DNA from 3 places in the Streptomyces sp. NPDC044719 genome. Region 2 is predicted to be linked to each of the others. Evidence: predicted binding sites of a transcription regulator. Region 2 holds the regulator's gene; each other region holds the start of a gene.
The links. Region 2 encodes HrcA, which represses chaperone genes, less so after heat shock. Its sites were predicted from a motif close to TTNGCACTCNGNNNNNCNGAGTGCNAA; they were not measured.

Region 1 (3,273 bases), on a different contig from region 2:
TCTTCCTCACCATCGACGACGGTGCCGAGAAGGACCCGGAATTCCTGCGGATGATGAGCGACCTGGACGTCCCGTACACCGCCTTCCTCAGCGGCTACCTGGTGAAGGACGACGACCGCTACTTCCGGCAGATGCAGGCCAGGGGCGCGGTCCTGAACAACCACACCCTCCGGCACCGCTACATGCCGGGCCTGTCGTACCGCGCGCAGAAGCGCGAGATCTGCGGCATGCAGCGCTTCATCGAGAGGCGCTACGGCACCCGCCCCACCCTCTTCCGCCCGCCCTTCGGCAGCTACGACAGGGCGACGCTGCGCGCCGCCGAGGCCTGCGGCATCGAGTACGTCCCCCTGTGGAACGCGGAGGTCTTCGCCGACCACTGGGAGTACCGCGAGGCGGACCGCAGGCTGCGCCCGGGCGACATCGTCCTCACCCACTTCCGGGGCCGTGAGCTATGGAAGGGCACGATGACCGACATGATCCGCCGCTTCCTGAACAAGGTCACGGCCGAGGGATACGCGGTGGGGCGGCTGGAGGACTACCTGTGAGGCGGCTGCCGGCCGCTGCCGCGCTGTGTGCGGGCATGCTCCTGCTGGCCGGCTGCGCCGGGACGTCTGGGGAGCGGGCGGAAGCGGACGGCCGGGGCCAGGACCGGGCCCACTCGGCCGGCCCCGACACCCGTCCGGCACGCCTGCCGCCCGTCGTGGACCGGGTCCGCACCCGCGACCCGGTCGTCTTCCTGACCTACGACGACGGCGCCGAACGCGACCCCGGCTTCGCCGGCCTCGTCCGCGAACGGCGGCTCCCGGTCAGCCTGTTCCTCACGGACAGCGTCGCGGGCCCCGGCTACGGCCATCTGGCCCGGCTGCGCGCGGTCGGCGCGACCGTGCAGAACCACACCCTCGACCATCCGGCCCTGCGCGGCCTGCCCTACGCCGGCCAGCGCGCCGAGATCTGCGGCCAGCAGCACAAACTCCGCACCCGCTTCGGCATCCGCCCCCACCTCTTCCGCCCGCCCTACGGCACCTACGACACGACGACCGTGCGCGCCGCCGCCGATTGCGGCATCACGGCGATCGTCCGCTGGCGGGCGTCCCTGTCCGCCGACGGCGAACTGACGTACACCCGCGGCGAGCCCCGCCTTCGCCCCGGCGACATCGTCTCGGTGCCGTCGGCCGCGACGAATCCCCTGACAACGACGGAACGAACCGTGCGGCTGCTGGGGGAGATCGAGGGGCGGGGACTGCGGGTGGGGCGGCTGGAGGACTACCTGTAGGGGCGGCCTTCAAAGACCCGCCCGGCCGACGCGCCGCCGGGCAATTAGCAGTCCGCTTGACCGAGTGCTAATCACGGTCATAGTCTCGGCTCTGGCACTCCCCCCTGGAGAGTGCCAACACAGCGACGGGCAGGTCCGGCACCCGCGACGACGGATCCACCTGGTCGCCACCTCAGACAGTTAACCCCGTGAGATCTCCGAAGGGGGAGGTCGGATCGTGACGACCACCAGCTCCAAGGTTGCCATCAAGCCGCTCGAGGACCGCATTGTGGTCCAGCCGCTCGACGCCGAGCAGACCACCGCCTCTGGCCTGGTCATCCCGGACACCGCCAAGGAGAAGCCCCAGGAGGGCGTCGTCCTGGCCGTGGGCCCGGGCCGCTTCGAGGACGGTAACCGTCTTCCGCTCGACGTCTCCGTCGGCGACGTCGTGCTCTACAGCAAGTACGGCGGCACCGAGGTGAAGTACAACGGCGAGGAGTACCTCGTCCTCTCGGCCCGCGACGTGCTCGCGATCGTCGAGAAGTAATTCACCCCAAGCACATTGCTTTGAGCTGCGCCCCTGGCCCCCGCGATCTCCAATAAGCCGGGCGCCCGGGGCGCAGTGCCGTATATCCCAGATTCCGGAAGAGGGCTCACGCTCCCATGGCGAAGATCCTGAAGTTCGACGAGGACGCCCGTCGCGCCCTCGAGCGCGGCGTCAACAAGCTTGCCGACACGGTCAAGGTGACGATCGGCCCCAAGGGCCGCAACGTCGTCATCGACAAGAAGTTCGGCGCTCCCACCATCACCAACGACGGTGTGACCATCGCCCGTGAGGTCGAGGTCGAGGACCCGTACGAGAACCTCGGTGCCCAGCTGGTCAAGGAGGTGGCGACCAAGACCAACGACATCGCGGGTGACGGTACGACCACCGCGACCGTGCTCGCCCAGGCGCTCGTGCGCGAGGGCCTGAAGAACGTCGCCGCCGGTGCCTCCCCGGCCGCCCTGAAGAAGGGCATCGACGCCGCCGTCGCCGCCGTCTCCGAGGACCTCCTCGCCACGGCCCGCCCGATCGACGAGAAGTCCGACATCGCCGCGGTCGCCGCGCTGTCCGCCCAGGACCAGCAGGTCGGCGAGCTCATCGCCGAGGCGATGGACAAGGTCGGCAAGGACGGTGTCATCACCGTCGAGGAGTCCAACACCTTCGGCCTCGAGCTGGACTTCACCGAGGGCATGGCCTTCGACAAGGGCTACCTGTCGCCGTACTTCGTGACGGACCAGGAGCGCATGGAAGCCGTCCTGGACGACCCGTACATCCTCATCACGCAGGGCAAGATCTCCGCCATCGCGGACCTGCTGCCGCTGCTGGAGAAGGTCATCCAGGCCAACGCCTCCAAGCCGCTGCTGATCATCGCCGAGGACGTCGACGGCGAGGCGCTGTCCACCCTCGTCGTGAACAAGATCCGCGGCACTTTCAACGCCGTCGCGGTGAAGGCCCCCGGCTTCGGCGACCGCCGCAAGGCGATGCTGCAGGACCTCGCGGTCCTCACCGGCGCCACGGTCGTCTCCGAGGAGGTCGGCCTCAAGCTCGACCAGGTCGGCCTGGACGTCCTCGGTTCCGCCCGCCGCATCACCGTCACCAAGGACGACACCACGGTCGTCGACGGCGCCGGCAACAAGGACGACGTGCAGGGCCGCGTCGCCCAGATCAAGGCCGAGATCGAGTCCACCGACTCCGACTGGGACCGCGAGAAGCTCCAGGAGCGCCTCGCGAAGCTGGCCGGCGGCGTGTGCGTCATCCGCGTGGGTGCCGCCACCGAGGTCGAGCTCAAGGAGCGCAAGCACCGTCTGGAGGACGCCATCTCCGCGACCCGCGCCGCGGTCGAGGAGGGCATCGTCTCCGGTGGTGGCTCCGCTCTCGTCCACGCCGTCAAGGTCCTCGAGGGCAACCTCGGCAAGACCGGCGACGAGGCCACGGGTGTCGCGGTCGTCCGCCGCGCCGCCGTCGAGCCGCTGCGCTG
Region 2 (3,273 bases):
GACGTGGACGATGAGGTCACCGCGTCCGCCGCCCCGCAGGTGCGTGACGCCCCGGCCGTGCAGCGGGATCGACTGGCCGGACTGGGTGCCCGGGCGGATGTCGACCTCCTCCATGCCGTCCAGCGTCTCCAGCGGCACCTTCGTGCCGAGGGACGCCGCCGTCATGGGGATCGTCACCGTGCAGTGCAGGTCGTCGCCGCGCCGCTGGAACGTGGAGTGCGGGAGCTCGTGGATCTCGACGTAGAGGTCACCGGCGGGACCGCCACCGGGCCCGACCTCGCCCTCGCCGGCGAGCTGGATGCGCGTGCCGTTGTCGACACCGGCGGGGATCTTCACGGTCAGGGTCCGCCGGGAGCGGACGCGGCCGTCACCGGCGCACTCCGGGCACGGCGTCGGCACCACGGTCCCGAAGCCCTGGCACTGGGGGCAGGGCCGGGACGTCATGACCTGGCCGAGGAAGGACCGGGTGACCTGCGAGACCTCACCGCGGCCGCGGCACATGTCACACGTCTGCGCACTCGTCCCCGGCGCGGCGCCCTCGCCGCTGCAGGTGTTGCACACGACGGCCGTGTCGACCTGGATGTCCTTGGTCGTACCGAAGGCGGCCTCGTCGAGCTCGACCTCGATACGGATCATGGCGTCCTGGCCGCGGCGGGTGCGCGAGCGCGGGCCGCGCTGCGACGCCGTGCCGAAGAACGCGTCCATGATGTCGGAGAAGTTCCCGAAGCCACCGGCTCCGAAGCCGCCCGCGCCGCCGCCCGCGGCCTGCGAGAGCGGATCTCCGCCGAGGTCGTAGACCTGCTTCTTCTGCGGGTCCGACAACACCTCGTAAGCGGCGTTGATCTCCTTGAACCGCTCCTGGGTCTTCGGATCGGGGTTGACGTCCGGGTGCAGCTCGCGTGCGAGCCGCCGGAAGGCCTTCTTGATCTCTTCCTGCGACGCGTCGCGGCGCACGCCGAGTACGGCGTAGTAGTCCGTGGCCACTACGACTCCGCCAGGATCTGTCCGACGTACCGTGCCACTGCGCGTACCGCTCCCATCGTTCCCGGGTAGTCCATGCGGGTCGGTCCGACCACGCCGAGCTTGGCGAGTGCCTCGCCGCCCGAACCGTAGCCGACCGACACGACGGACGTGGAGTTGAGTCCTTCGTGGGCGTTCTCATGACCGATACGTACGGTCACGCCCGGATCCTTCGCCTCGCCGAGCAGCTTGAGGAGCACGACCTGCTCCTCGAGCGCCTCCAGCACCGGCCGGATCACCAGGGGAAAGTCATGCCCGAAACGGGTGAGATTGGCGGTGCCGCCGATCATCAGCCGCTCCTCGTTCTCCTCGACGAGCGTCTCCAGAAGCGTGGAGAGCACCGTGGAAACCGTACCCCGGTCCTCGTGCTCGAACGCCTCCGGCAGATCCTCCACCAAACTCGGCACATCCGCGAAACGGCGGTTCGCGACACGGCTGTTGAGCCGTGCGCGCAGATCCGCGAGCGAGGCCTCGCCGAAGGGCGCCACGCAGTCGACCACACGCTGCTCGACCCGCCCGGTGTCCGTGATCAGCACGAGCATCAGACGCGCGGGCGCGAGGGAGAGCAACTCCACATGCCGCACGGTCGACCGGGTCAGCGACGGGTACTGCACGACGGCCACCTGGCGCGTGAGCTGCGCCAGCAGCCGCACCGTACGCGCCACCACGTCGTCGAGGTCGACGGCGCCCTCGAGGAAGTTCTGGATCGCGCGCCGCTCGGGCGCGGTCATCGGCTTGACGCCGGCCAGCTTGTCCACGAACAGCCGGTAGCCCTTGTCGGTGGGGATGCGCCCGGCACTTGTGTGCGGCTGGGCGATGTATCCCTCGTCCTCGAGGGCCGCCATGTCGTTGCGGACGGTGGCCGGGGAGACGCCGAGGCTGTGCCGCTCGGTGAGGGCCTTGGAGCCGACGGGCTCCTCGGTGCCGACGTAGTCCTGGACGATGGCGCGCAGCACCTGAAGCCTGCGTTCACTGAGCATCGCGCACACCTCCAGAAGTCTTCCGCTCGCTGCCCTGCCTGTCGTGGCCTGGCACTCTGCGCGTGCGAGTGCCAGCATTCCCCGGCCCAGTGTACGGCGGTGGGGTGCACCCCCGGCAAGGCTGGTCGTGCGCTGTGGTGCCCGCGACGGGTGTCACCGCTAGCGTCGCCGTATGACGGTGACTTGGGAAGAGCTCGGGTGGGAGCGGGTGGCCGCCGGGGTGGGGCGGTGCCGGCTCCCGGTGTGGGACTGCACGGCGGGACTGGTCGCCGGTGAGGGCGCGGTCCTCATGATCGACGCGGGGTCGAGCATGGCCGAGGGCACGCGGTTGCGCACGCAGGCGCAGTCACTCACCGGTCATGGTGTGACGCATCTCGCGCTGACCCACCCCCACTTCGACCATGTCTTCGGCGCGGCGGCGTTCCCGGAGGCGGAGGTGTTCGGCGCGGTGGGCGTGGATTCGGTCCTCACGCGCGTCCGGGACCGCGAGGAGCTGCGCGCGGACGCCGTACGCAACGGCCTGGCGGAGCCTGTCGCCCAGGAGTCGGCGGACCGGCTGGTCCCGCCCCGCCATCTGGTCTCCGGCGAGTGGACGCTCGACCTGGGCGGCGGCCGCCAGGTGCTGCTGGCGAACGTGGGCCCGGGGCACACCGCGCACGACCTGGCGGTGCTGGTGCCGGGTGATCCGGAGGTGGTGTTCTGCGGGGACCTGGTCGAGGAGTCCGGCGAGCCCCAGGCCGGCCCCGACGCCGTGCCGTCGCACTGGCCGGCCGCCCTGGACCGGCTGCTGGATCTGGGCGGCGATGACGCACTGTACGTGCCCGGTCACGGAACGGTGGTGGACGCGGCGTTCGTCCGGGCTCAGCGGGACGCGCTGGCGGCGCGTTTCGGCGTGTCGCGGTGATCGCCGTGCGCCTTCTCCTATCGTCATTCGAATGCGCCAGTACTCCGCCGACCTGACCCCGCCGTGGAAGAAGCCGAAACCAGTGCCCGAGGTTCCGGCGGATCCGGGCCTGGTGGTCGAGGAGCCCGGGTCGGGCTTCTGCGGAGCGGTGATCGGGTGCGAGGCGGGCACGGTGACGCTGGAGGACCGCTTCGGCAAGCACCGCGTGTTCCCGATGGAGCCGCGCGGCTTCCTGCTGGAGGGCAGGGTGGTGACGCTGGTCCGCCCGCCGTCGGGCCCGGCCCGCCCCACACGCACCGCATCCGGTTCGGTGGCCGTCCCCGGCGCACGCGCGCGTGTCGCCCGCGCCGGCCGCATCTACGTCGAGGG
Region 3 (3,273 bases), on a different contig from region 2:
ATGCGGGTCATCGGCGCCATGGCGATGCGGTTCGGGACGGTCAGGCCGTTGAGCGTGACGGGCCGGGACAGGATTTCAGCGGCGCGAGAGGCGGCGACGGTCACTCAGGGGCTCCTTCGGATACCGGACAGTATGTGCATACGCATAGGGCATGCGGTTCAACCATCCGGCCCACCCGCGCCATCCCGTCCGCGCTGTGACCCCGGACACGCCCGAGGGCGGCACCCCCTGCCCGGATACCCGGAACAGGAAGTGCCGCCCTCGGCGAGACCGTTGATCAACCCGGGGAAACCCCCAGGGGTCGATCAGAAGTCCATGTCACCGCCCGGCATGCCGCCACCGGCGGGCGCGGCGGCCTTCTCCGGCTTGTCGGCGATGACGGCCTCGGTGGTGAGGAACAGCGCGGCGATGGAGGCGGCGTTCTGCAGAGCGGAACGGGTCACCTTCGCCGGGTCGATGATGCCCTCGGCGATCATGTCGACGTACTCACCGGTCGCGGCGTTCAGGCCGTGGCCGACCTGGAGGTTGCGGACCTTCTCCACGACGACGCCGCCCTCGAGACCACCGTTGACGGCGATCTGCTTCAGCGGGGCCTCCAGCGCGAGCTTCACGGCGTTGGCGCCGGTCGCCTCGTCACCGTCGAGCTCCAGCTTCTCGAAGACCTGGGAGGCCTGCAGCAGGGCCACGCCACCACCGGCGACGATGCCCTCCTCGACGGCCGCCTTGGCGTTGCGCACGGCGTCCTCGATGCGGTGCTTGCGCTCCTTGAGCTCCACCTCGGTGGCGGCACCGGCCTTGATGACCGCGACACCGCCGGCGAGCTTCGCCAGGCGCTCCTGCAGCTTCTCGCGGTCGTAGTCCGAGTCGCTGTTCTCGATCTCGGCGCGGATCTGGTTGACGCGACCCTGGACCTGGTCGGCCGAGCCGGCACCGTCGACGATGGTGGTCTCGTCCTTGGTGATGACCACCTTGCGGGCCTTGCCCAGCAGGTCGAGCGTGGCGTTCTCCAGCTTGAGGCCGACCTCCTCGGAGATCACCTCGCCGCCGGTGAGGATGCCGATGTCCTGCAGCATCGCCTTGCGGCGGTCGCCGAAGCCCGGGGCCTTGACGGCGACGGACTTGAAGGTGCCGCGGATCTTGTTGACGACCAGGGTCGACAGGGCCTCGCCCTCGACGTCCTCGGCGATGATCAGCAGCGGCTTGCCCGACTGCATGACCTTCTCCAGGAGCGGGAGCAGGTCCTTGACGTTCGAGATCTTGGAGTTCGCGATCAGGATGTACGGGTCGTCGAGGACGGCCTCCATACGCTCCATGTCGGTCGCGAAGTACGCCGAGATGTAGCCCTTGTCGAAGCGCATACCCTCGGTGAGCTCCAGCTCCAGACCGAAGGTCTGGGACTCCTCGACGGTGATGACGCCTTCCTTGCCGACCTTGTCCATCGCCTCGGCGATGAGCTCGCCGATCTGGGTGTCGGCGGCGGAGATGGAGGCCGTGGAAGCGATCTGCTCCTTGGTCTCGACATCCTTCGCCTGCTCCAGCAGGGCGGCGGAGACGGCCTCGACGGCACGCTCGATGCCGCGCTTGAGGGCCATCGGGTTGGCGCCGGCGGCTACGTTGCGCAGGCCCTCCTTGACCAGGGCCTGGGCGAGGACGGTCGCGGTGGTCGTACCGTCACCGGCGACGTCGTCCGTCTTCTTGGCGACTTCCTTGACCAGCTCGGCGCCGATCTTCTCGTACGGGTCCTCGAGCTCGATCTCCTTGGCGATGGAGACACCATCGTTGGTGATCGTGGGGGCGCCCCACTTCTTCTCGAGGACGACGTTGCGGCCCTTGGGGCCGAGCGTCACCTTCACGGCGTCCGCGAGCTGGTTCATGCCGCGCTCGAGGCCGCGCCGCGCCTCCTCGTCGAACGCGATGATCTTGGCCATGTGAAGTGGTCCCTCCAGGACTGGGGGTGATTACTTCGGACCGCGCCCGCGCCCGCGACGGACGGCTCGCTTGCCTCGTGGGTTCCTTCCCCACCCGGCCTGCGGGCCTCACCGACCCGGTCCTTACGTTGTCACTCTCACCTTCAGAGTGCTAACGCAATGATTAGCACTCGGCCTAGGCGAGTGCAAGCGCCTCTCAAGATGCGGGGGCGCGCTCAGCCCCCGGCGAACAGGGCGCGCCCGGCCCGGTCACAGCCCGCGGACAGCGCCGCGGCGACTCGGCCGAGGCCGTGAAAGGCCTGGCCCAGGGCCTGCGGCGGTGCTGGAGAGGCCGACGCGAGCGAGCCCGGGGCGCACACTCGCCGCCCTGCACCAGGCCGGGCTCCCGGGCACCCTCGGGCGCGGCGGACTTCGACGAGCGCCCCGCCCCGGCGGGCCCGACACGCCGGGCGGGGACCGTCACACCGGCCGGCCCGCCGGGCAGGCCGAAGGGCCCGCACCCCGGGGGGTACGGGCCCTTCAGAGAAGACCTGCCGCTTGCGGTTTGTCGTGGTCGCGCGTTCAGGCAGCCACGCGAACCATGTCGGCCTGTGGGCCCTTCTGGCCCTGCGAGATCTCGAACTCGACCCGCTGGCCCTCTTCAAGGGTGCGGTACCCGTCCATCTGGATCGCGCTGTAGTGGACGAAAACATCCGCACCACCGTCGACCGCGATGAAGCCGTACCCCTTCTCCGCGTTGAACCACTTGACGGTGCCCTGAGCCATGCCTAACTCCCCTATTACTGGCCCTTGCACAGATCCGCACTTCGCGGATCCGGGTCAGACCTCACCCCCCACGGATTGGGGGCGTGCGCCGGAACGCGTCGACCGCGGCTGAATGTATCTGTCCAACTGCCGTCTGCAACAGGTCAATCGGACGAGAATTCCGGACGCGCAGGATCCGGAATGTGGGGAGAATTCGCCCGACTTCAGGGCAAGTCGGGCCACACAAAGGGAACAAAAGCCACGAAAGACCCACACACTTTGGCTACATCTTGTCGGGCTCGCGGCAGGAATTCAGGGTGCCCGATCAGGGGATCGGGATCGCGTTCCCCAACTGTACCGCGCTCAATCACACAGAATTGCCCCCTCCGCTTCTCTCACGGAGGGGGCAATTCGATGAACGCTCAGTGACGGCCGTTACCGATGGTAATAATCAAGCCGGTCGACCGGTTCAGCCGCCGGCGACGGCGGGAATGATCGACACACCGGCACCGTCCGGCGTCGCCGTCTCGAGGCCCTGCTCGAACCGCACGTCGTCGTCGTTGACGTACACGTTGACGAACCGGCGCAGCTTGCCCTGGTC

Region 1: a site for HrcA is predicted at 1,318-1,344, ahead of groES (co-chaperone GroES). Genes of this name have one in related genera too.
Region 3: a site for HrcA is predicted at 2,092-2,118, ahead of groL (chaperonin GroEL). Genes of this name have one in related genera too.

Annotation. Positions count from the first base shown of each region.
Region 1 is NZ_JBWKHE010000001.1:366,534-369,806, forward strand. It holds gene AC07DF_RS01820 (polysaccharide deacetylase family protein) at 1-545, shown strand, start outside; gene AC07DF_RS01825 (polysaccharide deacetylase family protein) at 581-1,273, shown strand; gene groES (co-chaperone GroES) at 1,491-1,799, shown strand; gene groL (chaperonin GroEL) at 1,916-3,273, shown strand, end outside.
Region 2 is NZ_JBWKHE010000006.1:258,282-261,554, forward strand. It holds gene dnaJ (molecular chaperone DnaJ) at 1-984, opposite strand, end outside; gene hrcA (heat-inducible transcriptional repressor HrcA) at 984-2,000, opposite strand; gene AC07DF_RS24795 (MBL fold metallo-hydrolase) at 2,173-2,904, shown strand; gene AC07DF_RS24800 (DUF3097 domain-containing protein) at 2,936-3,273, shown strand, end outside.
Region 3 is NZ_JBWKHE010000007.1:157,565-160,837, reverse strand. It holds gene AC07DF_RS27375 (NADH:flavin oxidoreductase) at 1-104, opposite strand, end outside; gene groL (chaperonin GroEL) at 306-1,928, opposite strand; gene AC07DF_RS27365 (cold-shock protein) at 2,490-2,693, opposite strand; gene AC07DF_RS27360 (MoaD/ThiS family protein) at 3,142-3,273, opposite strand, start outside.